One region of the Vagococcus martis genome, then DNA from elsewhere that is predicted to be linked to it. Evidence: predicted binding sites of a transcription regulator. Region 1 holds the regulator's gene; the other holds the start of a gene.
The links. The regulator LexA, encoded in region 1, represses DNA repair genes until DNA is damaged. The targets are predictions, from matches to a motif close to CNAACANNTGTTNG.
Positions count from the first base shown of each region.

Region 2: dinB (DNA polymerase IV) is a predicted target of LexA. The motif match lies at 4,588-4,601, and genes of this name have one in related genera.

Region 1 covers NZ_MVAB01000001.1:478,246-494,651, reverse strand. Annotated here, with positions in the region: gene BW731_RS02440 (NAD(P)H-dependent amine dehydrogenase family protein) at 1-7, shown strand, start outside; gene BW731_RS02435 (HelD family protein) at 161-2,314, shown strand; gene BW731_RS02430 (sulfite exporter TauE/SafE family protein) at 2,383-3,162, shown strand; gene BW731_RS02425 (oleate hydratase) at 3,293-5,074, shown strand; gene BW731_RS02420 (hydroxymethylglutaryl-CoA reductase, degradative) at 5,214-6,491, opposite strand; gene BW731_RS02415 (hydroxymethylglutaryl-CoA synthase) at 6,512-7,684, opposite strand; gene BW731_RS02410 (50S ribosomal protein L25/general stress protein Ctc) at 7,837-8,460, opposite strand; gene BW731_RS02405 (M42 family metallopeptidase) at 8,820-9,854, opposite strand; gene BW731_RS02400 (hypothetical protein) at 9,912-10,100, opposite strand; gene lexA (transcriptional repressor LexA) at 10,209-10,829, opposite strand; gene BW731_RS02390 (DUF896 family protein) at 10,975-11,217, shown strand; gene tkt (transketolase) at 11,314-13,314, shown strand; gene BW731_RS02380 (MDR family MFS transporter) at 13,559-15,019, opposite strand; gene glsA (glutaminase A) at 15,242-16,168, shown strand; gene BW731_RS02370 (ABC transporter permease) at 16,334-16,406, shown strand, end outside.
Region 2 covers NZ_MVAB01000001.1:637,563-653,968, reverse strand. Annotated here, with positions in the region: gene addA (helicase-exonuclease AddAB subunit AddA) at 1-3,491, shown strand, start outside; gene BW731_RS12580 (hypothetical protein) at 3,568-3,717, shown strand; gene BW731_RS03125 (DUF975 family protein) at 3,704-4,378, shown strand; gene dinB (DNA polymerase IV) at 4,618-5,739, shown strand; rRNA gene BW731_RS03115 (16S ribosomal RNA) at 6,069-7,627, shown strand; rRNA gene BW731_RS03110 (23S ribosomal RNA) at 7,855-10,766, shown strand; rRNA gene rrf (5S ribosomal RNA) at 10,845-10,960, shown strand; gene BW731_RS03100 (IS30 family transposase) at 12,296-13,354, shown strand; gene BW731_RS03095 (teichoic acid D-Ala incorporation-associated protein DltX) at 13,642-13,797, shown strand; gene dltA (D-alanine--poly(phosphoribitol) ligase subunit DltA) at 13,815-15,326, shown strand; gene dltB (D-alanyl-lipoteichoic acid biosynthesis protein DltB) at 15,326-16,406, shown strand, end outside.

The DNA.
Region 1 (16,406 bases):
TAAATAAAAATATAGTAAACTGTGGGGATACTTTTTAAGTATTTACCGCAGTTTTTTAGATTATTTCGCTAAACGAGTGTTCTTATCTTGTCTTAGAAAAAAAATGATGATATGGTTATTCTTTAATAATGCAGTTCCATGTTGAAAGGAATGAACATCAATGTCTGAAAAAATTCGACAACAAGAAGAAGATTATTTGAAATCAACGTATCATCAGTTGCAGAAAACACAAAAAACACTTAGTGAGTGGTTAAATGAAACAAAGCAATCTGGTCAAACGATGATGAGCAAAATTACAGAAGACATTAAACTAAATGTAGATGGCATATCTGATAAGTTAGATAGTTTTTCTCAAATAGAAATGAAAAATCGTGAAATTGATCAATATAATATCAAAATTAGAAATGGGGAAGTTACTTTAGATAAAGTTAATCGATTATTAGAAAATCCATATTTTGGAAAAATTAAAGTCGACTTTTTAGATGAAGAAGAGCCAGAGTCTTTTTATATTGGGATGCATGGTTTTTCAGATGCTAATAATGATAACTTGATTTATGATTGGCGTTCTCCAATAGCTGAACTATTTTATAATAATGAAATAGGCCCTTCATCATATAACGTGAGAGGAAATACCATTGAAACATCTATTGAAGAAAGACGTCAATTTGTCATTGAAAAAGACAAGCTGATTACTTATTTCGATACGATGGTGTCGATTCAAGACGATGTATTGCTCGATGCTTTAGCAAAAGATGATACCAAAAAAATGCGTGACATCACAGTGACAATTCAAAAAGAACAAAATGTGATTATTCGCGACACAAGTACGCCTTATATGTTAGTCAATGGAGTCGCAGGTAGTGGGAAAACATCAGCTATTATGCAACGAATCGCGTACTTACTATATAATATGCAAGATGAAATTACCTCTGAAGATGTGTTGATACTGTCTCCAAACAAAGCGTTTATCCAATACGTGTCAGACGTATTGCCGTCATTAGGAGAAAAAAATCCACGCAACATGACACTGTTACAATTTGCTCAAAGTTATATGCGTCGACATATTGAGTCAGAAGAACATTATTTCAAACGAATTTCTAAAGAAAGCATGTCAAAAGAAACAGAGTATTTAAGAGATGGTCAGTTTATTCATTACATAAAAGATAATGTTTATCGTGAGTTTGATAGCAGTAAATTGTTTGATGATATTACATTACGTGATAAAACGATTATTTCAAAAGAACATATCAAACAATTATTTGATGAAACACCAAACAATAGTCCGCATGTTGACCGAGTACAAGGAGTAAAACAACGCTTGTTAAGCAGTTGGAATCAACGTTTAATCCAACAATCTAGAACTAAAAAAATCCATGACCAAGTCACATCTTTAACAGAAGAACAACAAGAAAAATACTTTGGTCATTTAATCCAAGATGATTCTGAAAAAAGTTTAACACGCTATGCTGAACAACTTTTAAGAAAGAAATATAAAAAAGTAACGCAGCAAATCAATCGTTATCGTTGGCTAAATCAGGAGATTTTATTTAATGAGCTATTCAAAGGTTTTTCAGGTGTCACGTATCAAAGACAAATGGCTCCTATTACGCTAGATGAAGCTATTGCAATATTGACGATTACACATTATTACGTAGAACGACTTACTATGCCAAATATGCGATTTGTCTTAGTGGATGAAGTGCAAGACTACACTCCAGCACAGTTACAATTTTTACTGTTGTTGTTTCCAAAAAGTGATTTTACTATGGTGGGGGATGAGAATCAGGCTATTTTCAATACCAATACACCATTTAAAGCAATTGAAGCATTGTTTACCTCTGATGGTAAGGAATTGACGACCTATCAACTATTGACGAGTTATCGTTCGACAGGGGCTATTACGAAAGCATTTAATGAGTTATCTTTATCAAAAAATGCAACAATTGTGCCAATCAGACCACAAGGAGAAGAACCTGTGCTGATTCAGTATAACGAGTTATCTGATATCAACCAAGTTGTAACGGATATTTTAACAGAATTGAACGGCGAAAAATTAACCATTATTGTTAAAACAGAGGACGAAAAAGCATTACTTGAACATTGGTTTGACGAGTTATTGGATGTACAGGTGACCAGTATTAACTTAGCTAAAGGTCTTGAATTTGATAATGTGCTACTCTGGGGTGCGTCAAGTGAGCATTATAACGACGTAAGAGATCAAAAAATACTTTATACAGCCTTTTCTCGTGCGATGAATCGACTGTATATTGCGTACAATAAAAACATCTCGCCACTTCTATCTTATTTACTTTAATATTAATAGACAGACTACTTATCACCCGATAAACTAGGAGGTAAGTAGTCTTTTTTAGGAGGGAAAACATGGTTGGTTGGATTTATTTTTTCATTATTATTTTTGCAAATAGCATAGGTGCCATATCAGGTATGGGTGGAGGAGTGATTATCAAACCATTATTTGATACATTAGGATTTCATGACGTATTAAGTATTTCATTTTATTCAACTGTAGCTGTTTTAAGTATGTCGATTGTTTCAACAATTAGGCAAGTGCAAAATGGGATTAAAATAAACTGGTCTTTTGCTTTATGGTTATCATTTGGCTCTGTCTTAGGTGGTATCTTTGGAAGTCTTGGGTTAGATAAACTAGTAGGTATCATGCCTTCTGAAAGAATTGTCTCATTGGTTCAAATCATCTTGATTGTGGCAACATTACTCTTCTCATACGCATACAGTAAAAAGCACTGGAAAGGGTACCACTTAAACAGTACGATTTCTATTCTAGGATGTGGGTTATTTTTAGGAGCGATTGCTAGCTTTCTGGGAATAGGTGGCGGTCCTTTAAATGTGGCTCTATTGATGATGCTATTTCAAGTGCCCATTAAAGATGCCACAGTATATTCCATTATTACGATTCTTTTTTCACAATTATCAAAGGTTATCACGATTTCAGTAAGTACCGGATTTTCTCAATTTGATTTAAGCCTACTTATTTATATCATTCCAGCTGGTATTATTGGTGGCTTTTTAGGAGCCTATTTAAGTAAAATAGTATCGTCAGAAAAAGTGACGACAATTTATCAATTTGTGATAATTGGCGTTCTTTTTGTCAATTTTTATAATGCGTACAAATTGTTCTTATAAGAATTTTAACTTTCGTGGAGTAAATGGTCTTTTTTGTCATTTTAAACGCATTAAATAAAAGTTTTTTTTAGATTGTGTGCGTTAGAATAGTCTTTAGTAAGGGTAGAAACAAATACTGGAGGTTATGATAATGTATACAAGTAATGGAAATTATGAAGCATTTGCTCGACCAAAGAAACCAGAAAGAACAGATAACATTTCAGCCGTCTATTTAGTAGGATCAGGATTAGCCTCATTATCTGCGGCAGCTTTTTTAATCAGAGATGCTCAATTACCAGGTAACAAAATTACGATTTTAGAAGAATTACCACTTCCAGGTGGATCTCTTGATGGGATTGATAAAGATCACTATGGTTTTGTTATACGTGGCGGTCGTGAGATGGAAAATCACTTTGAATGTTTATGGGATTTATATCGTTCAGTTCCATCGTTAGAGGTAGAAAATGCCTCAGTATTAGATGAATTTTATTGGTTAAATAAAGAAGACCCAAACTCATCAAAATGTCGCTTGATTCATAGCCAAGGTATTCAATCAGATACTGATGGAAAATTTACATTGACTGAAAAAGGATTAAAAGAAATTATCTCATTGTGTTTAACTAAAGAAGATGACTTACAAGATAAAAGAATTGACGAAGTCTTTTCACAAGAATTTTTTGACTCGAATTTTTGGAAATATTGGTGTACAATGTTTGCCTTTGAAAACTGGCATTCAGCAATGGAAATGCGACGCTATTTAATGCGTTTTGTTCATCATATTGATGGCTTAACGGATTTTAGTGCATTGAAATTCACCAAATACAATCAGTATGAGTCTCTAGTGATGCCATTAGTTGACTATTTAACTGAGCAAGGTGTGACAGTCCAATACAATACAAAAGTTGATAATATCATTGTGAATTGTGCTAACAATCAAAAAATAGCTGAAAAATTAGAATTAATAGTAGACGGTAAAGAACAAACAATCGAGTTAAAAGAAGACGATTTAGTGTTTGTAACAAATGGTTCAATCACTGAAAGTTCAACTTATGGTACACAAACAACACCAGCGCCAATTCCAAGTGCAGAGGACCTTGGTGGCAGTTGGAATCTATGGAAAAAATTAGCAGAACAATGTGACGAGTTTGGTCGCCCGGAAAAATTCTGTGAAAATTTACCAAGTGAGAGTTGGGTAGTGTCTGCTACAATCACAACATTAGATAAAAAAATAGCACCATATCTTGAAAATATCAGTAAAAGAGATCCTTATTCAGGTCGAGTTGTAACAGGTGGGATTGTGTATTCTGAAGATTCAAATTGGCGTCAAAGTTACACTATTAATCGTCAACCACACTTTAAAAAACAACCTAAAGATGAGTTAGTTATTTGGTTTTACGCATTGTGTTCAAACAAAGATGGAAATTATGTGAAAAAACCAATTACCTCATGTACTGGTGAAGAAATAGCGAAAGAATGGTTGTATCATATTGGGGTACCTGTTGAAAAAATTGATGATTTAGCTAAAAATTCTGTCAATGTTGTCCCAACTTACATGCCATTTATTACGTCTTACTTTATGCCAAGAGCAAATGGTGATAGACCATTAGTTGTCCCAAATGGCTCTAAAAATATAGCCTTCATTGGGAATTTTGCAGAAACTAAACGAGACACAGTCTTTACGACAGAGTATTCAGTTAGAACAGCGATGGAAGCTGTGTACGAATTAATGGACGTTGATAGAGGTGTACCTGAAGTATTCGCATCAGCATTTGACATCCGTACGTTACTTCGTGCGACTTATTACTTAACAGATAAGAAAACTCTCCCTGAAATAAAAGTACCTTGGTTAATGAGCAAAGTTGAAAAACATGAACTGAAAAAAATTCAAGGTACATTTGTCGAAGAGTTATTAAAAGATAATCATTTATTATAATTTAAAAGAGGCTGACCCAAAAGTAACTTTTTAAATGAAAATAACTAAACTAACAAAATAGAAATCCCATGAAGTCAGTGTTTTAATAAGCTGATTTCATGGGATTTTTCTATGTTTAAGACTTTTGGGTCAGCCTCTTTTATTTTTGTCTTAACTGGTTTAAAATATCTGTGGCTGTTTGGGTATTCATATGGGGAGACTGTCTTAGTTTTTCTGTGACTAGTTCTATTTCATCCCCTGTGGCGCCAACTTGTATAGCTAGAGAGCTTGCATGTAATGTCATATGCCCTTTTTGAATACCATCACTAACCAGTGCTTTCAGTGCGGCAAGGTTTTGAGCAAGACCTACTGAAACAATTATTCTAGCAAGTTCTTCAGACGTTGATATAGACATCATATTCAAATTTGCTTGTGCCATAGGAAGAACTGAAATAGCTCCTCCCACGCTACCAATTGACATCGGTAAAGTCAGTTTTCCAACTAAATACTCATCTTGCACGTGCCATTCTGTCATACTTTGATATGCGCCATTCTTGCTAGCATATGCATGAGCAGCAGCAGAGACAGCACGCGGATCGTTTCCCGTTGCAATAACAACAGAATCAACCCCATTCATGATACCTTTATTATGAGTGACGGCACGATATGTATCGAGGTTGGCATATTGTGTGGCTTTTTCAATCCTTTGAGCAATGTCTTTTCCACTAGTTGTTTGATTCCCAAGTTTATTAAAAGGAATCGAGCAAGTCGAAGTGACAAGAGACTCGGTGTTGTAGTTACTCAAAATAGACATCAGTGCTTCACCACCGACTAAATCAACAATAAATGGAGTGACACCTTCAAGGATGGTATTGATAATATTCGCTCCCATAGCTTTTTGGACATCTATTAATAAATAGACAGTTAAAAATGTATCATTGTCGTTTTCAGATTCAAAAATGTCGCAAGTAATCTCTTTTAACCCACCACCACGTTTTATGATTGATGGGTGAGCTTTATCTGCGACTTCTTTAATTTTATCAAACTGTGACAAAATTAGCTTTTCAGCGTCATTTGGATTCGTTACGCCTGTTAAGATAATTTGCCCACGTTTCAAATAAGTTTCGATAGATGTTTTAAAACCATTTGGTCTAGCTAATTTAGCAGCATTGCTACAAGCAGCTATAACAGAAGGTTCTTCAACAACCATTGGAATGATTTTTTCTTCACCATCAATCAGAAAATTCAGTGCAACACCTAAAGGAAGTGGAAATTGAGTTAATTGATTTTCAATTAGAGAATTAGCCACGTCATTATCTAAAGGTGAATTAGTTTTAAACAAGCAATAGTCTTCGTCGTCTAGATAATGCTCACTAAGTAAGATAGAGAGTCTTTCATCTCGTGTTTTCTTATAAAACTTATTAAATAAATTCGTCACTAAAATACTCTCCTTGCAATTTAGTTTTTACCGTATAGACGTTGATGATTATCAGTACCTTTAAAGAAAAAGACGCCATTGTCTGTTTTATCTTGATTAAACAAATGATTACCATCTGAATCAATGCTTAATTCTTCATTAAACATCGTCGTATAGTCTTCGATAGATAAATCTATTCTATTGGTTAGTAGTTTTTCATGTTCAGCCGCTAATAAAGAATCTTTAAAATTATCAACTAATTTGCCGGTAAATATTTCTGCTACAGCACCACTACCGTAACTAAAGAAACCAATGCGATCAGTTGCGTTAAGAGAAGATGACGCATGTTCAATCAAGGACATAAAACTTAAATACAATGAACCAGTGTAAATGTTTCCGATATCACGAGAGTAGGTTGTGCTATATTGGTAGTTTTCTAGTAATAAGTCTTTGTTTTTTGGTTCTTCTTTTTCTAAAAGTGGTAGTAAAGCTTTTTTCCCCATTTTTGTATAAGGTAAATGGAAACAAAAAGCAGAAAAATCTTCTAGTGACAGATTAGTACGTTTAGAGTATTCTTCCCATAAATCACTGAAAAAAGAAATATACGCTTCATTTGAGAATTTTCCATCTACAATGGCAGTTTTAGAATAGTTTGGGCGCCAAAAATCAAAAATACTTTTTGTCATTGATACAGAAGTTTCTTCGATTTCAATAATTTTTGGATTAGAACTCACTATCATGGCAACTGCTCCAGCACCTTGTGTTACTTCTCCAGAACTATTAAGACCGTATCTTGAAATATCAGACCCAATAACTAGGGCTTTTTTATCAGGATGTAATCTTACAAAATCAACAGCCATCATAAGTCCAGCAGTTGCACCAAAACATGCTTGTTTCAAGTCAACGGATTTAGCAAAAGGATGGATGCCCAACAAATCATGAATAAATGAGGCAACAGACTTAGACTCATCAACACCTGTTTCTGTACCTACGACAATTAAATCTATGTTATTTAAATCATTATCCGTAAGTAGAGGGTAGGCTGCATTAGCTGCCATACTGACAGTATCCTGACTAATAGGTGGGACTGACATTTTAGATTGACCAATACCTATTGTAAATTTTGCGGGATCAACGCCTCGATGTTTTGCCAATTCTTCTAAATCGATATACGTATTTGGAGTGTAAAAATTTATTTTATCTATACCAACCATACAATTAACCTACTTTCTTTTAAATAAGAGTAATTCACTAAGTATTTTATCATACAAAGAACAAAAGAGTAGGGGATATTTGTTAATTTTAGTAATCTCTTAAGGTATAAAAAAACTGGACTTATAAAAGTCCAGTTTGCATTATGGTAAAATTAGTCTTCTTCAGTTTTAGCGTTAACTAATTCTGGTTCAGCAGCTTCAGCTGTTTCAGCATCTTCTTCAACAGCAGCTGACATTTCAGATACAGAACAGATTTGTTCTTCAGCATCTGTTACGATAGAGAATTCTTCATGTTTTGGAATATCAGCAATTACTAAAGAATCACCAATTTCTAAGTTAGTAATATCAACTTCAACACGTTCTGGTAATTTATCAGGAGTTGCAGAAACAACTACAGTGTATAAGTTTTGTTCAAGAACACCACCAGCTTTAACCCCTTTAGGAGTACCAACAAGTGACAATTCTGCTTCAACTTCAGTTTCTTGAGACATATCTACAGCTAAGAATTCAACATGAACCCAAGATTTAGTAAATGTATCTAATTCATAAGTATGTAATAATGTACTGATTTTTTTACCGTCTAAATCTAGTACATATACCGCGTTCATACCGTTTTCTCGGATATCTTTTTCCAATTGACGAGCATTTACAGAGATAGACAAGTTTTGGATACCATTACCGTTTACAGCACCTGGTACACGACCTTCTTCTCTTAATTTTCTGCGGATAGATCTTGGTCTAGTCGCTCTTTCTTCTACTTTTAACACTACTGACATAAATAATTTCCTCCTTTAGAATATAACATCTTAATTAGTTCGTTATTTAGTTCATGTAGACGTAATCGTTGTGATGAGCTAGTCGATTAATCTAGTGATATTGATAAGCGTGTTAAACATATCAATAACGAACGATAAGACTATATTATACCTTTTGAGGCAATCTTAACAATTAAATACTAATTACTAAGTTAAATATGGAGACTAAGGACTTAAGCAACCCATATATTGCCTGCTCATCATGGCTAAAAAACCACACTATAATATAAGCTTATGAACTAACCATACGACGAAAACAAGAAAAGGTCAAGTGAAATAGTTTTATATAAAAAAACAAACTCTATGAGTTTGTTTTTTTATTATGACAAAGAACTAAATAAGTATTCTGATACTAGGTGTTCAGTAGATTGGATTGATTCCTTATGTGTTCTTTCATAAGCATGACTAGATTCAATCCCTGCTCCAATTAATCCATGCTTCACATCTGCTCCAGCTCTCATAGCTGCAGAGGCATCACTTCCATAATATGGATAGATATCAAGTTGATAAGGAATATTTTTTTCTTTACAAATAGAAACAAAATGATTTCTTAAACCAAGATGATAAGGCCCACTAGCATCTTTTACACAGATGGATACAGTGTATTCGTCTGTTTGTTGATCGTCTCCCATAGCTCCCATATCAACAGCGACATATTCAACAACATTTGGAGAAATATTAGAGTTACCACCATAACCAATTTCTTCATTGTTTGAGAAGAAAAAGTGAGTTGTGTATGGTAGCGTTTGATTAGTTTCTTTTAGATTAATTAAAAAATTCATTAGAATAGCAGCACTAACTTTATCGTCCAAATGTCTAGATTTTATGTATCCAGAAGGTGTAATCACTGTTCGTGGATCGAAACTAATAAAGTCACCTACTTGAATACCTAAATTTTCTGTATCTTCTTTAGAAGAAACTTTTTCATCAATTCTTACTTCCATGTTTTGTTGGTCGCGTTTTGCTGTTCCTGAATCTTTATAAACGTGGACACTCGTTTGATGCATTAAGATGGTTCCCGTGTAAGTTTTATTTTCTTGCGTGTGAATCGTACAATATTCACCCTCAATGGCATTAAAGTTAAATCCGCCAATTAAATCAAGTTTCAATCGTCCATCTGGTTTTATCGCACGAACCATTGCACCTAATGTATCAATGTGAGCCGTAATAAATCTCTCTTTATCTAAAGTTTTACCTGGAACAGTGATAATTAGGCTGCCTTTATTATTAATAGTTGGTTCATAACCATAAGAAGTCATTTCATGATAAATAAAATCAATAATGGTTGATGTATCTCCAGTTGGAGAAGGTATATTGGTTAATTCACGAGTTAGTTCAATTGTTTCTTTTGACAAACGTATCATCCTTTCTTTTAAGTTAAGGTTAGATGAATCATCTATAAAAAGCAATGACTATTTTTTATAAGACAGATGGTGATTTTTTTGTTGCGAACGTTTATAACTTTTCTCATCCCAAAGCATTAACCAAAGTAACACAAGAGGAGTCAAAATAATCAGTGCCACATCTAGTCCTAAAGTACCTAAAATAATTCCAATAATTAAAACAATTAAGATTAAAGCATATCGTCTAATAGCAAACATACAAACACTCCTTTAATTTTTACGAACGTGCGTTCTTATTCATAAAATTATTATACAAACATCCGTTCTCTTTGTAAAGAAAAAAATAAAGCATAACATCATGCTTTATTAAATATGATTTCTATAAAGGCCGACAACTTTGCCTAAAATTGAGACATTGCTTAATATGATAGGTTCCATTGTGTCATTTTCTGGTTGCAAACGAATATGATTTTTTTCTTTAAAAAACCTCTTACATGTTGCTTCGTTTTCATCTGTCATGGCAATGACGATGTCACCATTAACAGCTGACGATTGTTTTCTGACAATAACATGATCACCATCGAATATGCCAGCGTTTATCATACTATCACCACGAATCGTAAGCATGAATAAACTGTTTTCTTCATATTTTAAGTCAGGTGGTAGTGGGAAAAAGTCTGATGCTTCTTCAACAGCTAAAATTGGTTCGCCGGCAGTTACTACACCTAACATTGGAATGAAAGGTGAGTTGATACCAATCATTTTTAATCCTTCGCTTGTTAATTCAATAGCTCTTGGTTTAGTAGGGTCACGACTAATCAAGCCTTTTTTTTCTAAACGAGAAAGATGCCCATGAACGGTTGACGTTGATGAAAGGTTGACAGCTGTTCCGATTTCTCTAACAGTTGGAGGATACCCTTTTTCTTCAACTTGTTCGTGTATGTATTTTAAAACGTCTAATTGTCTAGAAGAACGTTTAGTTGACATAATGATACCTCATTTCCTTTTTTTCGAGTGTAACATAAATTTTTATTAAAATCAAACGCATGTTCGCACTTTTTTGTTACAATTAATTGTTTTTTTATTCCTTTTAAGATACTATTTAATTAGAACTTTAAGGAGGTTTACACTCATGTTAAGTGAAAAAAAATTAGCAAGAATAAACGAATTAGCAAACAAATCAAAAACAACAGAAGGATTAACAGACGTTGAAAAAAAAGAGCAACAATTATTGCGAGAAGAATATTTAGATAGTTTTAGAAAAGGTATGAGAAATCATATTGAAGGAATGAAAGTTGTTGATGAAGAAGGAACAGATGTTACGCCTGAAAAATTAAAACAAATTCAAAAAGAAAAAGGTTTACATGATAGATAACCTTATGTTTTTATTTCTATAAAAACGCTTGTAAAAATAAAATATTCGATGTAGAATGTAATAAAGGTAAATAAAACCTAAATAGGAGGGCGTTATATGTTATTTGATCAAACTGATCAACTAGGCGTGAATACGATTCGTACACTTAGTTTAGACATGATTCAACAAGCAAATTCAGGACATCCAGGATTACCAATGGGAGCTGCACCAATGGCTTACACTCTTTGGACAAAATTCTTAAAGGTAAATCCTAAAACATCAAGACAATGGGCAGACCGCGACCGCTTTGTATTATCTGCAGGACATGGTTCAGCAATGCTTTATAGTTTACTTCATTTGTCAGGTTATAACTTACCAATGGAGGAATTAAAAAAATTCCGTCAATGGGATAGTTTAACACCAGGACATCCAGAGGTACATCATACAGATGGCGTTGAAGCAACAACTGGTCCATTAGGTCAAGGGATTGCAATGAGTGTTGGGTTTGCGATGGCAGAAGCGCACCTCGCTGCAACATATAACAAAGATAAATTTAACATTGTTGACCATTACACGTATGCTTTATGTGGTGATGGTGATTTAATGGAAGGTATTTCTCAAGAAGCAATCAGTTTAGCTGGTCATTTGAAACTTGGTAAATTAATCGTTTTATATGATTCAAATGATATTTCTTTAGATGGACCATTAGATAAATCATTTACTGAAGATGTAAAGGGCCGTGTTGAATCATCAGGATGGCAACATATTTTAGTAAAAGATGGCAATGATTTAGAAGAAATCGCAAATGCTATTGAAGCCGCACAAAAAGAAACAGCGAAACCAACCATGATTGAAGTCAAAACTGTGATTGGTTTTGGTGCTGAAAATGAAGGAACAAATAAAGTACATGGTGCACCACTTGGAGCTGAAGGAGTGGCATTTGCTAAAAAATCTTACGGTTGGGATTACCCAGCATTTACTGTACCAGAAGAAGTGGCAACACGTTTCCACGCTGATATGGTAGAAAAAGGTGAAAAAGCAGAAGCAGAGTGGCAAAAACTATTTGCTGATTACAAAGCAGCTTATCCAGAACTAGCGAAACAATTTGAAGAAGCCTTCAAAGGTGACGTGACAGTTGATTTGGAATCTGTTTTACCAACATACGAACTTGGTGAAAGTGCTGCAAGTCGTGTGACAAGCAAAGAAGCCATTCAAGTATTATCTAAAGAAATTCCATCATTCTGGGGAGGATCTGCAGATTTATCATCATCAAATAATACCATGGTAGCAGCTGAAAAAGATTTTGAACCAGGACAATATGAAGGCCGTAATATTTGGTTTGGTGTTCGTGAATTTGGTATGGCAGCAGCGATGAATGGTATTTCATTACATGGTGGAACACGTGTGTATGGTGGAACATTCTTTGTATTCGTTGATTACTTACGTCCAGCGTTACGTTTATCTTCGATTCAAAAAGCACCAGTAACATTTGTGTTAACACATGATTCAATTGCAGTTGGTGAAGATGGACCAACGCATGAGCCAATCGAACAATTATCAAGTTTACGTGGTATGCCAAATGTAAACTTAATTCGTCCAGCTGATGGGAATGAAGTATCAGCAGCATGGAAATTGGCTGCAACTTCAACAGAAACACCAACTGTTTTAGCTTTATCAAGACAAAACTTACCAGTTCTTGAAGGAACAAAAGAAAAAGCCTATGAAGGCGTGGCACGTGGTGCATACGTATTGTCACCATCAAGACGTGACACACCAGATGGTATTTTAATCGCGACTGGATCAGAAGTGAAATTAGCGATGGATGCACAAGCAGCGTTATATGAAAAAGAAGGCGTGGATGTGTCAGTTGTTTCAATGCCATCGACTACATTATTTGACGCACAAGATGTAGCTTATAAAGAAAGTGTGTTACCATCATCTGTAAGCAAACGCGTGTCAATCGAAATGGGAACAACATTTGGATGGGGCCGTTATGTGGGCTTATCAGGTAAATCAATTGGTATTGATAAATTTGGCGCAAGTGCACCAGGTGATAAAGTGATTGAAGAATATGGCTTTACAGTAGAAAATGTTGTAAAAACATTTAACTCATTATAATATAAATAAACCCCCAACAATTTTTATGATTGTTGGGGTTTTTTTTGTTTTAAAAAACAGTTTTGCTAAATAAAGGTATATTAGTTATACATAGTGATGTATAATTAGATTACTAGATAAAATAAAAAAAGCGCCGAAACAGCGCCACAGAAGTTGATTACGGACTAAGCCTTATTTTAACTTGCTATGTTGTGTTGAATGCTTCCAAAACATTATATTGATAATTGAAATCCCCCAACAATTTTTATGATTGTTGGGGTTTTTTTGTTTTGTTTAATGATTTATTGACACCCATCAAAATCGCTTGTGCTAATCCCATCGCACAAAATAATGTTGCTACAATAAAGGCGATGTTATATCCATGTAGAGTGGCAGATAACACGTCGGCTTTATAAGTGATAGGAGAAGTTAACAATAGGGATTTGTGTGGCATATCTCTAAGTGTTGCTTGAGAGAGAAAACTAATGAGAATCGCTGTTCCAATTGAGCTGAATAGTTGTTTGGCTGTGTTATTTGTCGCAGAACCATGACTGATTAAATCATCAGGAAGAGAGTTCATGCCGGCAGTAGTAACTGGCATCATGACCATTCCAACACCCAGCATTCTAATACCGTAAATAATGGTAATAAAATGCATGGGCGTTTTTTCATTTAGAGTACATAGACATGCTGTCCCGAATGTTAGTAAACTCATGCCAATAATCGCTAAATATTTGGCACCGTATTTGTCAAACATTTTACCAGTAATAGGCATCATGATACCTAGAATAAGTGCACCAGGAAGTAAAACTAAACCAGAGTGAAAGGGATCATAGCCACGGACATTTTGGATATAAAGAGGTAGAACCATTTCTGCTCCAACCATAGCCATGTTGACAATACCACTTAATATGGTGGTATTGGTAAACAGTTTTGATTTGAATACTGCCATACTTAAGAAAGGGTTTTTGATTTTCTTTTGTCTCTGACTAAAAAGAACAACAAGTGTCGCTCCGGCTAATAAAAGAATGAGAACTAATGGATCCGTCCATCCGTGATCGCCAACTAATGAAAAACCATAAAGTAAACTACCAAATCCTAAAGTTGACAAAACAGGCGAGAGAATATCAATCTTGGATGGATGTAGAGGTAATACATCTTGCATAAAAATAAAGGACAAGACAATGACTAATACGACAATCGGGATGAGTAACCCAAAAAGATATCGCCAGTTAAAAGTATCGATCACCCAACCTGATAAAGTTGGTCCAATAGCAGGGGCAAGTCCGATAACAATACCTGCTATACCAAGTGCTTTTCCCCGCTCGTTTTCTGGATAGATACTCAACATAATGGTTTGTAGTAGGGGAAGTGAAATCCCAACACCCATAGCTTGGATAATTCGTCCAAGTAGAAGCATATCAAATGAATTTGCTATTAAACAAATAATGGTACCGACTAGAAAAAGAGAAATAGCGCCAATATATAAAGTTTTAGTACGAATGTTATTCATCAAATATGCACTGAGTGGAATCATAATACCATTAACTAGTAGGAAACCAGTTGTTAACCATTGAATGGTAGAAGTTGATACTGAAAATTGTCTCATTAAATCTGGATAAGCAGTGGTTAGAAGCATTTGGTTGAGAACAGTACAAAAGCTTCCGATAATAATTGTCACCACGAGTAAATTCCGATGTTTGATTTTGACGATGGGGTTTTCCATAATGATTCCTCCTTAAACTAAATATAGGATTTAGATTACGCTGATTTATTGAAAAACTAATGAAAATGTCAGTGTTTTATTATCAAAATTAATAGACTATCTTTTTTATTTAAGTTGAGCTAGAGTTGATTTATGAAAAATACTTAGAAGGTTTGTAAAAATAACATTTTTTTTCGTTTCTTTTCGTCATAATAAAGGAAAATACGAAAGAAGATGAGTAATATGAATGAGGAAACATTAGATGAATTGATTACAAAGAATAAAGTATATTGTTCTATGGGGGCCAATGCTAGCTATATTCCAGCATTAGCCAGTGTAAATCCTAACCAATTAGGGGTATCTCTTTATCATATCGGAAGTAAAGAGCTTATTTCGGCTGGGGATGCTTCAGTAAAATTTGCGATTGAAAGCATATCAAAAGTTCCAGCACTTTTATTAGCAATTGAAGATAATGGTTTAACTACTGTATTAGAGCATATCAATACAGAAGCAACTGGTTTTACGTTTAATTCACCACTTAATATGGAAATCAATCACGACAAACATCCACTCAATCCATTTGTTAATATTGGAGCGATTGAAACAACCTCTTTGATTAAAGGAGATTCACCCGACACACGTTTTAGTCGTTTGTTGACTTTTGTAAAAGAAATTTGTCATGATGAAAGTATTAGTTTGAATGAGGAAATCTATGAATCAGAGTCAAAAACGGGTGATATTAATCGCTCGCTTGCTTATTATTTAAAAGGTAATCACATGTTATCAGGTGATGTGGAAAGTATTTTAGAGGTTTATTTTAAACAGTGTTCTTTAAATGTAACGACAATAAATATTGCCATGATGGCGAGTGTTTTAGGAAATAAAGGGGTAAAACCTTGGGACAACAAACGACTGATATCTGAAGAATCAGCGACTTTAGTGAAGTCTGTTATGACAACTGCTGGTTTGTATGATGAGTCGGGAGAATTTTCAGCTCATGTTGGAATACCGGGAAAAAGTGGTGTTGGTGGTGGTTTGATGGGTGTTGCCCCAAATAAATATGGGATTGGTGTATTTAGTCCACCTCTTGATAAATCGGGTAATAGTTTGGCAGGGATGAAGTTATTAAAAGATGTTGTCATAGATTTACAGTTAAATATTTTCAGTTAAAGTTATTTTTAGTGAATAATGTTTATAAAAAAAGAAAAAAACCTACTTGGAAATGTTTTTATGGAATATAACTATAATTTGTTTAAATAATCCTATAATTTGTTTCTTATAAAAATAAATCCTTCGATTTATACTGTGTCTATAAGTTATGAGGGAGGGAAACAAATGGGCGATAAATTAAAAAAAACATGGTCTGACATTGTTCGATATAAGGCATTAATTTTAATGGCTTTACCAG
Region 2 (16,406 bases), 160 kb from region 1:
TTACCGAAGAAGTTGATAACAAGCAAAAAGAACATTTGGTCAAACAATTAGGTTTATTACCAACAGCCGCAATCAGTACATTGCATGCTTTTTGTTTACGAGTCATTCAAAAATATTATTATTTGATTCATATTGATCCAGTTTTTCGATTACTAACCGATGAAACGGAAAATCTCTTGTTAAAAGAAGATGTTTGGGATGAATTAAGGGAAGAATTATACGGTGAGGAAAGAGAAATTTTTTATCAATTAACAGAGAATTTTTCAAATGACCGCAATGATAATGGACTAATGGAACTCATTTTTTCTTTACACCTTTTCGCTCAAGCCAACTCAGAGCCACAAAAATGGTTGGATGACTTACTCATTAATTATCAGTTAAGTGATAGTTTAGTGACGTCCTCACTGTATCAAGACTATATGAAGCCTCAATTGATGAACCAGCTGGTGTTAAGTCAAGCGACTGTTGATGAGTTAGTTAATCGTTGTCAAGGTGATGAAGAATTGAAAAAAACTCTCGAAACAATGATGAGTGATAAAGAAATTGTCGATACACTGTTATCTTTATTATCTGATGATCGATTGGATGAGTTTTATGAGTATCTAGTTGGCACACCTTTCTCACGAATTAAAGCACCATCTAAAAAAACAGCCTCTGAAGAAGTGATGGAGGAGTACCAAGAGATAAAATCAACTCGTGATGAAGTGAAAGAGAGTATCTCAAAAGTACGTAAACAATACTTTAAGCAAAGTCCAAAAGAGATGTTAGAGATACTAGAAGTTTCACTACCATTGATTCACGAGTTAATCCATGTAACCAAACAGTTTATTGACCGATTTACAAAAGAAAAAGACACAAGACATGTGCTCGACTTTAATGATTTGGAACATTTGACACTGGCTATTTTACGTAAATTTGAAGACGGTAAATGGGTCGAGTCGGAAGCATCGACTTATTACCGTCATAAATTTAACGAGATATTAGTTGATGAGTACCAAGATATTAACCGACTACAAGAAACGATTTTATATTGGTTACGCCGTCCTACAAAGAATGAAGGAAACTTGTTTATGGTAGGGGACGTAAAACAATCAATTTATGGTTTCCGTTTAGCTGACCCAACTCTTTTTATAGAAAAATATGAGCAGTTTGCTACAGAAGATGATGGTCGTAGAATTATTTTGGCTGAAAACTTCCGTTCGCGAAGTAACGTGCTCGATTTTACCAATTTAGTTTTTACTCAATTAATGGATAAAGAACTTGGTCAATTAGATTATGATTCTAGTGCTGAATTAATTGTTGGAAATAAATCTTATCCAGAAAGTCAGGATTATGATACGGAATTATTGATTTATCAAACGGAATCTGAAGATAAGGTAGAAGACTCTTTAGAATTTCAATTAGACGGAAAAACAGAAGGCGAACTGCGTTTAGTTGCACTAAAAATCCGTGAACTAATAGATGGAAAGTTCCCATTGTTTGATAAAAAAGAAAAAGTGACTCGTCCGATTTCTTATAAAGATATTGTGTTACTGACACCAACTAAGAAAAATAATTTAGATATTCTTGATATTTTTAAAGAATACGATATTCCATTGATGGTTAATGACACACAAAACTATTTTCAAGCGACTGAAATCAAAATCATGATTTCACTTTTACAATTGATAGACAACCCATATCAAGATATCGCATTAGCGGCAATATTACGCTCGCCAATTGTTGGTATCGTGGAAAACGATATGGTTTTAATTAAAAGTTATGATATGCAAGGCTATTATTATGATGCTCTGAAACAATTTTTGAAAGAAGCTGACTCAACAACTGAGTTATACCAGATAATTGAGACCTTTAATCAACAATTTAACGAATGGCGTGAACTAGCAAGAAGGAAACGCTTGGTTGAATTGATATGGCGTATCTATAAAGACACAGATTTACTTGATTATGTGGCGGGACTACCTTCAGGAGCTCAAAGAAAAGCCAATCTACATGCGTTGTATCATCGTGCATCTAGTTATGAAGAGATGAGTTTTAAAGGACTTTTTCAATTTATTCGCTTCATTGAAAAAATGCAGCAAAAGAACAAAGACTTAGCTGAAGCATCTAATATCAATGAAGAAGCTGATGCTGTAAGAGTCATGACTATCCATGCTAGCAAGGGGTTAGAATTTCCTGTTGTCTTTTTACTAGATATGACCAAACAATTTAATCTAATGGATGTAAGACAACGAAAATTTGTATTTGATGAAGAACTTGGTGTGGGAGTAAAGTATAAAGATGTAACCAAACGTGTGGAATATGATACCTTTCCATTCAGTGTGATAAGAGAGCATAAAAAACAAAAGCTATTAGCTGAAGAGATGCGAAAATTATATGTGGCCTTAACTCGTGCGGAAGAAAAATTATATCTAGTTGGTTCCTATAAAAGTATGGATGCAGCCTATAAAAAATGGCAAACAACCGCACAAACGGATCATATGGTGTTACCAACAGCAACAAGACAATCAAGTTATACTTTAATGGATTGGGTTGGGATGACGTTAGTCAGACACCCAAGTTTTGCAGAGTTCTTCCCGGATAGTGAAATTTCTGTTCTACCAGGACTAAAAAAACATCCTGGTAATTTTTCCATTCATTTTTATGAAGAAGATGCTATTCTAGCTAATCATACACTGCAACAAGACGAACAAATCGAGTATAAACAATCTGATATTGAACCAAATGTGAAGTTACTTAAAGAAGTAGTTGATCGACTGAATTATTCTTATCCAGAAAAAGATGCCACAATGACAACAAGTTATCAATCAGTATCAGAAGTAAAACGATTATTTGAAGATCCGGATATGAAAGATTTACCAACGCTTGATTTTTCGAAAGAACGACAAATAAAAGCCCATCGTGAAGTGGTAAAAGAGATGGCAAAACCAGAGTTTATGCAAGGCGATGTTGTTATTGGGTCTACAGACATCGGATCGGCTATTCATTTACTATTACAAATGCTACCTTTAGATAAACAACCCACAATGAGCGAACTAGAAAGATTAGTTCAGCACCTCGTTGATGAAGATGTGTTTACAAAAGAATTAGCTAGCAGGTTACCTATAAAACTTATTGAGACGTTTTTTAAATCAGATTTTGGTCAATACATGATTGATCATCATGAGGTCATTAGACGAGAGCAACCTTTCTCTTTATTATTACCAGCAAAAGAGTTGTATCAAGATTATGTGACAAAGAAAAATGATGAAGTGTTGATTCACGGGATTATAGATGGTTTTATTTTAACTGATAAGGAGCTTATTTTATATGATTTTAAAACAGACTATGTTCCTAAACAACGTACACAAAAGGATTTAGAGAAATTAACAGACAGGTATAAAGGTCAGATGACACTTTATAAATTAGCCTTAGAAGAAATCTACCAACGCCCCGTTACGTCATCTAAGTTAATACTATTGAATAGTGGAGACATTATAGAAATGATATAAAAGATATAAAAGATGTTCATTTATTTAAAAAAGTGATAAAATAATTTTAAATTAAAAAGGAGAAGGGTGCGATAGGATGTATAAGTCATCTAAAGAGCTAAAACAACAAGCAAGAGAATCATTAAGAGGACGTTGGAAAGAAGCCGTTGCCATCCATTATTCAAATAATTTCGATGCTTCTGGTAATAGGAATCACGATATTTATTGGGTTGATGGCGACGGATAATTTTGATGCAACTGATAGTGATTATGGTAGTGCCAAAGAAGAAATAATGTGGGCAGAAGAGTATGATGATGATTCTTTTAGTTCAAATGTTTCAGAGGTCTTTGCTTCAGTAACATCTATCCCCTTTGCTAGTCCAATTATGAGTTTTGTCATGACTTTTTTAACAATTGGTATTTCTTTTACATTTCTTGATGTTATTCGAAAAGGTAGAGAAGCAGAGTTATCCTTTAGGCAGTCTTTTCGGTTATTTAATGGAAATGACTTTGTGCCAGTATTATTAATTAATATTTTGACATATATTTTCCGATATTTATGGTCATTATTGTTTATTATTCCGGGTATTGTTAAGATTTATTCATATTCACAAGCAAACTTTATTTATAAAGACTTAGCAGCTACAAGAGATACTCGCAGTATGGGAGCAACGTCATTTATTACTGAAAGCCGTGACTTAATGAATGGTCATAAAGAAAGATTATTTTGGCTAGATGTTAGTTTTTTAGGTTGGTATCTTCTAGGTTTGTTGACATTAGGGATAGGTTTCTTATGGATTAACCCATATGTAAATGCAACAAAAGCAGCTTTCTATGATGATTTATCTAAAGGGAAATTTTTAGAAGCTGTTGTGGAAGAAGATGATGAGATTTGGACGAATTTCTAAAGAATGAGATTATTCTCATTCTTTTTTTAGTGTATTGATACCATATAGTCAGATTTATTTAAGTCTTAAGTCGTATGATGGGTGGCATACCAATTATCCCGAATTGGTTTTTGACTTCTATTTAAGTTTAGATAGAATCATTTACAACCTTCATTTCCACTAGAGCGACGGCTTTGGTGGTTTTTTTGTGTCTTCATGATATAATAAAGCGAACACACATTCTATTAGGAGGGCAAATAATGTCAAATGGATTGAAATTTCCGTTAATAAATGATTTATCAAGAAAAATTATTCATATTGATATGGACGCTTTTTATGCTTCTATAGAAGAAAGAGATAATCCAAAGCTCAAAGGAAACCCATTAGTCATCGCAAAACACCCCAAAGATACAAACGGTCGTGGGGTGGTGACAACAGCAAATTATGAAGCAAGAAAATACGGGATTCATTCGGCTATGAGTGCCAAGAAAGCTTATGAATTATGTCCACATGCCACATTTGTAGCAGGAAATAGAGAGTACTATTCGGAAATATCGAAACAAATACATGAAGTATTTAAAGAATATACTGATATTATTGAACCTTTATCTTTAGACGAAGCATACTTAGATGTGACACATAATAAAAAAGGAATTAAAAGTGCGATAAAAATCGCTAGAATGATTCAATCCGATATATATGAAAAAGTTCAATTAACAAGTTCTGCTGGTGTAAGCTATAATAAATTTTTAGCCAAGATAGCATCGGATTTTGAAAAACCAAAAGGATTAACAGTTATCCTGCCAGAACAAGCACAAAAGTTTTTGTTTGAGTTACCAATAGAAAAATTTTATGGCATTGGAAAGAAAACTATTCCGTTAATGCATGATCTAGGAGTATATACAGGGAAAGATTTATATAACATTCCAGAAATGACCTTGATTGATTTGTTTGGGAAAAAAGGCTACAGCTTATATCGTAAAGTTAGAGGAATCCATAATGATCCAGTAGAAAATAATCGTGAGAGAAAATCAATTGGTAGAGAGAGGACTTTCTCTAAAACACTGATGCAAGAACAAGATGTTTTGAAAAATATTAGGGAAATGGCTGAAGAAGTGAGTAAGAAGTTAATTGCTAATGAATTAAAAGCTCAAACAGTTGTATTAAAGATTAGAAATAATTTATATGAAACAGCAACAAAACGCATAACGATTAATCATTATATTTATCAATCTGAAGATATATTTTTTTATGCAACGCAGATTTGGGAAGAATTAAACTGGCAAACTATTAATGTTAGATTGGTAGGTGTTACGGTAACAACACTTGATAAACAAATGTATGAAGCAATTGAATTACCACTTTTTATTAAAAAAGGATAGTTTAATATTAATTATAAAAAAATGTAAATAAATTGTTGACGAATTGCGATATAATTGTTATATTAATTCATGTCGCTACGAGCGATACAAAATTATTGAAACAAACTTTTAAAAACTTTTAAAAAAGTTATTGACAAATGTTTCGATAGTTGGTATGATATAAAAGTTGCTAACGCAACTAAGTTTAGACCTTTGAAAACTGAACAAAGTAAGACAAACCAAATGTGTAGGGCGTTTCTACTATGTAGAAACAAACCATATTTAGTGAATACAATTCGCTAGCAAGTTTTAAACAAATGAGCTTAAACATCGTAAGATGTTATCAACTTTTTATTGAGAGTTTGATCCTGGCTCAGGACGAACGCTGGCGGCGTGCCTAATACATGCAAGTCGAACGCATTTCTTTTCACCGGAGCTTGTTCCACCGAAAAGAAATGAGTGGCGGACGGGTGAGTAACACGTGGGCAACCTGCCCATCAGAGGGGGATAACACTTGGAAACAGGTGCTAATACCGCATAATTGATTTTGCCGCATGGCGAGATCATAAAAGACGCTTTAAGTGTCGCTGATGGATGGGCCCGCGGTGCATTAGTTAGTTGGTGGGGTAACGGCTTACCAAGACCATGATGCATAGCCGACCTGAGAGGGTGATCGGCCACACTGGGACTGAGACACGGCCCAGACTCCTACGGGAGGCAGCAGTAGGGAATCTTCGGCAATGGACGAAAGTCTGACCGAGCAACGCCGCGTGAGTGAAGAAGGTTTTCGGATCGTAAAACTCTGTTGTTAGAGAAGAACAAGTGATAGAGTAACTGTTATCACCTTGACGGTATCTAACCAGAAAGCCACGGCTAACTACGTGCCAGCAGCCGCGGTAATACGTAGGTGGCAAGCGTTGTCCGGATTTATTGGGCGTAAAGCGAGCGCAGGCGGTCTTTTAAGTCTGATGTGAAAGCCCTCGGCTCAACCGAGGAAGGTCATTGGAAACTGGAGGACTTGAGTGCAGAAGAGGAGAGTGGAATTCCATGTGTAGCGGTGAAATGCGTAGATATATGGAGGAACACCAGTGGCGAAGGCGACTCTCTGGTCTGTAACTGACGCTGAGGCTCGAAAGCGTGGGGAGCAAACAGGATTAGATACCCTGGTAGTCCACGCCGTAAACGATGAGTGCTAAGTGTTGGAGGGTTTCCGCCCTTCAGTGCTGCAGTTAACGCATTAAGCACTCCGCCTGGGGAGTACGGCCGCAAGGCTGAAACTCAAAGGAATTGACGGGGGCCCGCACAAGCGGTGGAGCATGTGGTTTAATTCGAAGCAACGCGAAGAACCTTACCAGGTCTTGACATCCTTTGACCACTCTAGAGATAGAGCTTTCCCTTCGGGGACAAAGTGACAGGTGGTGCATGGTTGTCGTCAGCTCGTGTCGTGAGATGTTGGGTTAAGTCCCGCAACGAGCGCAACCCTTATTGTTAGTTGCCATCATTCAGTTGGGCACTCTAGCGAGACTGCCGGTGACAAACCGGAGGAAGGTGGGGATGACGTCAAATCATCATGCCCCTTATGACCTGGGCTACACACGTGCTACAATGGACAGTACAATGAGTTGCGAGACCGCGAGGTTTAGCTAATCTCTTAAAGCTGTTCTCAGTTCGGATTGTAGGCTGCAACTCGCCTACATGAAGCCGGAATCGCTAGTAATCGTGGATCAGCATGCCACGGTGAATACGTTCCCGGGCCTTGTACACACCGCCCGTCACACCACGAGAGTTTGTAACACCCAAAGTCGGTGAGGTAACCTTTTGGAGCCAGCCGCCTAAGGTGGGATAGATGATTGGGGTGAAGTCGTAACAAGGTAGCCGTATCGGAAGGTGCGGCTGGATCACCTCCTTTCTAAGGATAATTACGGAAAACACATTTTGTCTTTACTTTGTTCAGTTTTGAGAGGTCTACTCTCAAACGAATTGTTCATTGAAAACTGGATAGTTGAAGTTAGACATCAACATAAACCGAGAACACCGCGTTGAACAGTTTCTTTAAAAAGAACTGTGAAATGTATTAATGATTATCTATCGCTAGTTAGTCATTAATTAAAAAAAGCTAACCGTAAGGTTAGAAAAGGTTAAGTGAATAAGGGCGCACGGTGGATGCCTTGGCACTAGAAGCCGATGAAGGACGGGACTAACACCGATATGCTTCGGGGAGCAGTAAGTATGCTATGATCCGGAGATTTCCGAATGGGGGAACCCAATATCTTTTATAGGATATTATCTAATAGTGAATACATAGCTATTAGAAGGTAGACGCAGAGAACTGAAACATCTAAGTACCTGCAGGAAGAGAAAGAAAAATCGATTTCCTTAGTAGCGGCGAGCGAAACGGAAACAGCCCAAACCAACAAGCTTGCTTGTTGGGGTTGTAGGACTCAGCTGTGGTAGCTGTTGTGGATAGTCGAATCGACTTGGAAAGGTCAGCCGTAGCGGGTAAAAGCCCCGTAGACGAAATTGACAACACACCTATGAGTATCCTGAGTACGGCGGAACACGAGAAATTCCGTCGGAATCCGGGAGGACCATCTCCCAAGGCTAAATACTCTCTAGTGACCGATAGTGAACCAGTACCGTGAGGGAAAGGTGAAAAGCACCCCGGAAGGGGAGTGAAATAGAACCTGAAACCGTGTGCCTACAAGAAGTTAGAGCCCGTTAATGGGTGATAGCGTGCCTTTTGCAGAATGAACCGGCGAGTTACGATAGCATGCGAGGTTAAGCTGAAGAAGCGGAGCCGTAGCGAAAGCGAGTCTGAATAGGGCGAATGAGTATGTTGTCGTAGACCCGAAACCATGTGACCTACCCATGTCCAGGTTGAAGGTGTGGTAAAACGCACTGGAGGACCGAACCCACGTACGTTGAAAAGTGCGGGGATGAGGTGTGGGTAGCGGAGAAATTCCAAACGAACTTGGAGATAGCTGGTTCTCTCCGAAATAGCTTTAGGGCTAGCCTCGGATTTGAGAATGATGGAGGTAGAGCACTGTTTGGACTAGGGGCCCGTCTTGGGTTACCGAATTCAGATAAACTCCGAATGCCATTCATTTATATCCGGGAGTCAGACAGTGAGTGATAAGATCCATTGTCGAAAGGGAAACAGCCCAGACCACCAGCTAAGGTCCCAAAATACATGTTAAGTGGAAAAGGATGTGAGGGTGCACAAACAACTAGGATGTTGGCTTAGAAGCAGCCACCATTTAAAGAGTGCGTAATAGCTCACTAGTCGAGTGCCCTTGCGCCGAAAATGTACCGGGGCTAAACATGTTACCGAAGCTGTGGATAGAACCTTTGGTTCTATGGTAGGAGAGCGTTCTAAGGGCGTTGAAGCTGGATCGTAAGGACTGGTGGAGCGCTTAGAAGTGAGAATGCCGGTATGAGTAGCGAAAGACAGGTGAGAATCCTGTCCACCGAATGACTAAGGTTTCCTGGGGAAGGCTCGTCCTCCCAGGGTTAGTCGGGACCTAAGCTGAGGCCGATAGGCGTAGGCGATGGATAACAGGTTGAGATTCCTGTACTCGTTTGTTTTGTTTGAACAATGGAGGGACACAGGAGGCTATGAGATCGTGCGACTGGAAGTGCACGTTCAAGCAACAAGTCTTGATAAGAGTCAAATGCTTTTATCTTTAAGGACAAGTTGTGATGAGTAGGGAAATAAAGTACCGAAGTCTCAATGTCACACTGTCAAGAAAAGCTTCTAGTTAGAAACAAATGACCCGTACCGCAAACCGACACAGGTAGTCGAGGAGAGAATCCTAAGGTGAGCGAGAGAACTCTCGTTAAGGAACTCGGCAAAATGACCCCGTAACTTCGGGAGAAGGGGTGCTGAACGCAAGTTCAGCCGCAGTGAATAGGCCCAAGCGACTGTTTATCAAAAACACAGGTCTCTGCAAAATCGAAAGATGACGTATAGGGGCTGACGCCTGCCCGGTGCTGGAAGGTTAAGAGGATGGGTTAGCAATAGCGAAGCTCAAAATTGAAGCCCCAGTAAACGGCGGCCGTAACTATAACGGTCCTAAGGTAGCGAAATTCCTTGTCGGGTAAGTTCCGACCCGCACGAAAGGCGTAACGATTTGGGCACTGTCTCAACGAGAGACTCGGTGAAATTTTAGTACCTGTGAAGATGCAGGTTACCCGCGACAGGACGGAAAGACCCCATGGAGCTTTACTGTAGTTTGATATTGAATGTTTGTGACACATGTACAGGATAGGTAGGAGCCGTAGAAGTCGGAACGCTAGTTTCGATGGAGGCGATGGTGGGATACTACCCTTGTGTTATGACCATTCTAACCCGCACCACTAATCGTGGTGGGAGACAGTGTCAGATGGACAGTTTGACTGGGGCGGTCGCCTCCCAAAAGGTAACGGAGGCGCCCAAAGGTTCCCTCAGAATGGTTGGAAATCATTCGTAGAGTGCAAAGGCAGAAGGGAGCTTGACTGCGAGAGCTACAACTCGAGCAGGGACGAAAGTCGGGCTTAGTGATCCGGTGGTTCCGCATGGAAGGGCCATCGCTCAACGGATAAAAGCTACCCTGGGGATAACAGGCTTATCTCCCCCAAGAGTTCACATCGACGGGGAGGTTTGGCACCTCGATGTCGGCTCGTCGCATCCTGGGGCTGTAGTCGGTCCCAAGGGTTGGGCTGTTCGCCCATTAAAGCGGCACGCGAGCTGGGTTCAGAACGTCGTGAGACAGTTCGGTCCCTATCCGTCGCGGGCGTTGGAAATTTGAGAGGAGCTGTCCTTAGTACGAGAGGACCGGGATGGACATACCTCTGGTGTACCAGTTGTTCTGCCAAGGGCATTGCTGGGTAGCTATGTATGGACGGGATAAACGCTGAAAGCATCTAAGCGTGAAGCCCCCCTCAAGATGAGATTTCCCATTCCTTTAAGGAAGTAAGACCCCTGAAAGATGATCAGGTAGATAGGCTAGGAGTGGAAGTACAGTGATGTATGGAGCGGACTAGTACTAATCGGTCGAGGACTTAACCAAAATAAGCGGTGGACAATTATGATGATAGATAACTTTAACATTCAGTTTTGAGTGAGCAATTACTCAATAATATATAAGTGCGGTGACGATGGCAAGAAGGATACACCTGTAACCATGCCGAACACAGAAGTTAAGCTTCTTAGCGCCGAGGGTAGTGAAGGGTTTCCCTTTGTGAGAGTAGGACGTTGCCGTGCTAAGTGTAGGATTTAGAAAACTGAATGTTTTTTATATCCTTTTTTTTATGTTTTGAAAATGGCCCTTTGTAAAATGGTTCAATGTTTAATCGTATTGATGAGCAATAATTTTGATAAAAAAAATCTAAAAAAGAAATAGAATTAATTGGAGTGAGGGAAGAGATTCTCTCACTTTTTTATTAATGACTTTAGTCAATTGAGTACGAAATAGTGCAAAACAGAAAAACCACGTGTACTGGGCGTGGAAGAAATAGCTTTGAGCGTGGTGTTAAAAAAGCCTCTTAAAATGATAAGATAAATTAGGTTTCCCGACCACAATATATCAATTATATAGGAGGTTCATTATAGAAAAGAGATTCTTTTAGGATTAGCGAGTGAATCTGATGCATGAGGTAAAAGTTTCATTGATCCTTTTATGGTTAGGCCGGTAATAGAGACTTTCAGTCGAAAAACAAACCTTCTCCACCATAAAAATTATTATAATGGGTAAGTTTGTCAATTTGAGAATAAATGAAAAAATATCTATGACGTTAATTGATAAAATCTGATAGATATGCTAATTTTAAATGTTCATTTGTCCAATTAAGCTAGACCAAATATCGTTGTCTACACACTCAAAAATACTCCCAATCTGGTCATCTTCAAGGTGACCAAGTTCAATGGTTAAAGAATTGATAGTCCCTATTACGTTGATGGATGTTTTTTTTTAAAAGGATTGTTTGCCTTTTTTCTTTATAACCATTGGCTTTTATTTTTCCCTTCATAGATAATGCAGTCAAATCAAACAGTCCTTTTCTAAATAGTACTGATAGAACATAAAATAGGGCGTTTGCCACGATTCTTTTTATTATTTTTGTATCTTCTGTAGTAAGCTAGTGAAGATAGTCCCTCATTAAAGCTTTGTAAACGTTATAGATAGTCTGTTTTGTTTGTTTTAGTAGCTTAGCAACAAGTATTACTTTTTTATGTGTATGATAATAAGATTCTATATAAAACGAGTTCATCTGTAGTAAGTGGGGATAGGTCATTTGTGGTCATTCTCCCTGTTTTCTTTTGTCAGAAATACAATTTGAGTGTATCTCAAATGATTTTTTTGTTGTCTAGCTTAATTTTACAATCGGCGAATATAGATATGGTAATAGAGAATTTTGGTATACTTTATTTTTACAATAGGAATGTTAAAAATAATATATATTTATTTTTGATTATAAAAAGTATATTTTTTATTGGTTAATTGTAGAATCAAGTTAGCCACCCTAAAATAATAAAAAAACACCATGGTAAAAATTCATGTATCATTGAAGTATCCACCCAACAACGAAAGGAATTTTTATCATGGCGCAAACTCAGAATACCACACAAAAACTGACTTATAAACATCTTTCCTTTGAGGAAAGACAACTTATTGAAGTTTGGCATAATAGAGGTGATTCTAATAGAGAAATCGGTAAACGATTAGGTCGACACCATCAAACAATAAATAATGAGCTGAAACGTGGTACAACAACACAAATCAAAGAAAATAACAAACCTAGACAACTCTATTTTGCTGAAACAGGACAAGCTAAATATATAGAAAACAGAAAACGTTGTGGTGCTAAGTCTAAGCTACTCAGTGCTGTTGACTTTATTAATTATGCCTGTAAACAGATTATTGACTTTAATTGGTCACCTGATGCCATTGTTGGTTTTGTCAAGTCCTTAAGGACGTGGGATAAACCTCTTGTTTCTACTAAAACACTTTATAACTATATTGATAAAGGATTTTTACCTATTAGAAACCATCACCTCAAGATGAAGCTTAGGCTCTCATCTAAAAAGAAAAGAAGTCGTAAGCATAAAAAAGAACTAGGAAAATCAATTGATGAACGACCAAGTACAGTTAACAATAGAGAAAGCTTTGGTCATTGGGAAATAGATAGCGTTATTGGTTCAAAATCTAAAGATGATAATGCTCTACTTACTCTTGTTGAAAGAAAAACGCGTTACATGATTACTGTTGTGTTAGATGATCACACAGAAGAGTCTGTTTGTTATGCTGTTAATCGATTAAAATCTGAGCTCGGACAAGCTAGCTTTAGCAAGATGTTTCAATCAATTACTGCTGATAATGGTAGTGAATTTAGCTCGCTACATGATGCTCTCCAACAAATAACTGATGTCTATTTTGCTCATCCTTATTCTTCTTGGGAACGAGGCACAAATGAAAGACATAATGGTTTATTAAGACAATTTATTCCGAAAGGAACTCCGATTTGTCACTACTCAAAACAGTTCATTCAACTAGCTACTGAAAAGATTAATCTTTTACCACGTAAAATCTTAAATTATAGACAACCAGCAACATTATTTTTAGAAGAAATTCTAAAGCTTAAAATCAAAACATGTTGGTAAAAATGGATTTTAATAGAATAACATAGAAATTTAGATATTTTTGCCTAGGTGGCTAACTTAATATTGCAATTTAGGTATATTTTTTATTAATAAAACTAGAATAAAATATGAAAATACACAAAATGTTATAAAAAATTCTTCATATATGATAGAATCATATATGAAGAATTTTTAAGAAATACGGGAAATAAAATACGTCTTAGGTCGTATCTTGATTTCAATCATATGTTTGATATTATTTGGTTTAAATGATTGTATAATAAGTTGAAGCTAAGGGAGTGGTTTTTATGGAATTAAAAAAAAGAAAGATACCAGATACAACAAAAAGATGGTTAAGTTTTATAGCTCGCTCCGTTTTATATGCTGCTATTATACTTGTGTTAATTTATTTGTATCAATATAGTCACGTAGGTGGGGGCTCTTTCATTTATAATCAATTTTAAAAAGGAGCTAGTGAATAATGTTAAATGAAATTGTAACAAAAATTAAAGACATTTCATTAAATAGTGAGGAAACTGTCTTTTTTGAAGAAGCTGATCGTCAGTATACATATAAAGAGTTAGATGAACTATCCGATTCTCTTGCAGGTTATTTAGAAGAAACTTATCCTTCTAAAACACCCATCATTGTTTATGGTGGGCAAGAAGCTATGATGGTTGTATCATTTTTAGCATGTACGAAAGCTGGGCATTCTTATGTTCCAATTGATGATCATACGCCAAAAGAACGCGTATCAATGATTGTTGAAGAGGCTAACGCATCATGTGTTTTATCTTTATCTGAATGGCCTCTTAATACAGAGAATGTTTATAACAGAGAAACTGTTATTTCTTTAATGAAAAATAATAAAAACTACCTAGGTAAACAAGTTGTGTGTGAAAATGATATCTATTATATTATTTTTACTTCAGGGACAACTGGAAAGCCTAAAGGTGTACAGATTACTTATAATAATCTAATTAGTTTTACTAGTTGGATGTTGAGTGATTTTTGTTTAAAAGAAAACCAACGCTTTTTATGTCAGGCACCATTTTCATTTGATTTGTCTGTGATGGATTTATATCCAGCACTGTTAACAGCAGGGACATTAATTCCAATGCCTAAAACAATGATTGAGAATTTCCCTTTATTGTTTAAGTCAATTCCGGAAATGAATTTAAATGTCTGGGTATCAACACCATCATTAATTGAAATGGTATTATTAAATCCTGAATTTGATGGAGAACATTTACCAAGTTTAGAAAATTTTGAATTTTGTGGTGAGGAATTACCCAAAAATACAGCGAAAAAGTTGTTAGAGAGATTCCCGAATGCAAAGATATTCAATACATATGGTCCGACAGAAACAACAGTTGCTGTTACAAATATTTCACTAGATTCTGATATATTAGATAAATATGAACGTGTGCCTCTTGGAAAAGTTAAAAGTGATACAGAAATTCATATTTTAAATGATAAAGGTGAAAAATTACCTGATGGAGAAATAGGTGAAATTGTTATTTCTGGACCAAGTGTCTCAGTTGGTTATTTCAATAATCCTGAAAAAACAAATGAAGTTTTCTTTGAATTTGAGGGTGTTCCATCATATAGAACTGGAGATGCAGGTCTTTTAGACGATGGTTTATTGTTTTATAAAGGTCGTATGGATTTCCAAATTAAATTGAATGGGTATCGTATGGAATTGGGTGATATTGACCATCATTTGATTACACTCACAGAGGTACGAGCAGCGTGTTCTGTGCCAAAATATAATAAAGCAGGGAAAGTACAACAATTACTTGCTTACATTGTTCTAGAAGACGATGTAGACGCATCAGATGAGAGAGCTTTGACACAACGATTAAAAGAAGATTTAAATAAAACTGTGATGGACTATATGGTACCACATCGTTTTATCTATGTGGAAAATCTTCCAATGACGCAAAATGGAAAAGTTGACCGCAAACAATTAATAAATGAGGTGAATAGTTAATGAGTCAGTTAACTCAGTTTATCCCGTACTTGACTCCTTACGAGAAACCTTTTTACTTTATTTTACTAGGTGTATTATTTATCCCATCAATTATTTTATCGTTAAATGGTAAGAGGATGATGTGGTATCAAAATTTCCTAACGATTTTCTTTTTATGGATTAGTTTTGGTGGTCCAAATTCAAAGCAAGGGTTAGCTTTAATTGCTTATATTATATGGCAAACACTGTTAACATCAGTCTACTTTAAATATAGACAAAAAGAGAATAAAAGTGGTGTGTTCTATTTAGCTGTCTTACTGAACTTATTACCTATGTTTATTATTAAACTGTCACCATTCTTTGGTTCTCAATCGATTTTGGCCTTTCTAGGTTATTCTTATCTGACATTTAAGTCAGTTCAAGTGGTAATGGAAATTCGTGATGGGATTTTAAAAGAATTTAATATTAAGTACTATATTCAATTTTTAATTTTCTTCCCAACGATTTCATCAGGTCCGATTGATCGATATCGTCGATTCTTAAAAGATTATTTGAATCCACCAGATAAAGAAAAATATGTTGATTTATTACAAAAAGGCATTCATTACATATTTTTAGGTTTGTTGTATAAATTCATTATAGGATATGTATTAGGTAGTCATTTACTACCAGCCGTTCAAGGTGTTGCATTAGGAGGAACCACTCCTGTATTAGGAACAATTGGGTATATGTATGTGTATAGTTTTTATTTATTCTTTGACTTTGCAGGATATAGTCTGTTTGCAGTTGGAACGAGTTATTTACTAGGATATGAAACACCAATGAACTTTAATAAACCATTTATTAGTCCAAACATTAAAGAGTTTTGGAATAGATGGCATATGACTCTTTCGTTTTGGTTTAGAGATTATGTATACATGAGATTAATGTTTACATTACTCAAGAAAAAAGTGTTTAAGAGTCGAATTGTGGCATCAAATGTTGGTTATTTTGGCCTTTTTCTTTTAATGGGATTATGGCATGGTTTAACCTGGTATTATATCGTATATGGTATTTATCATGCGTTACTAATATGTATTAACGATGCATGGTTGAGATATA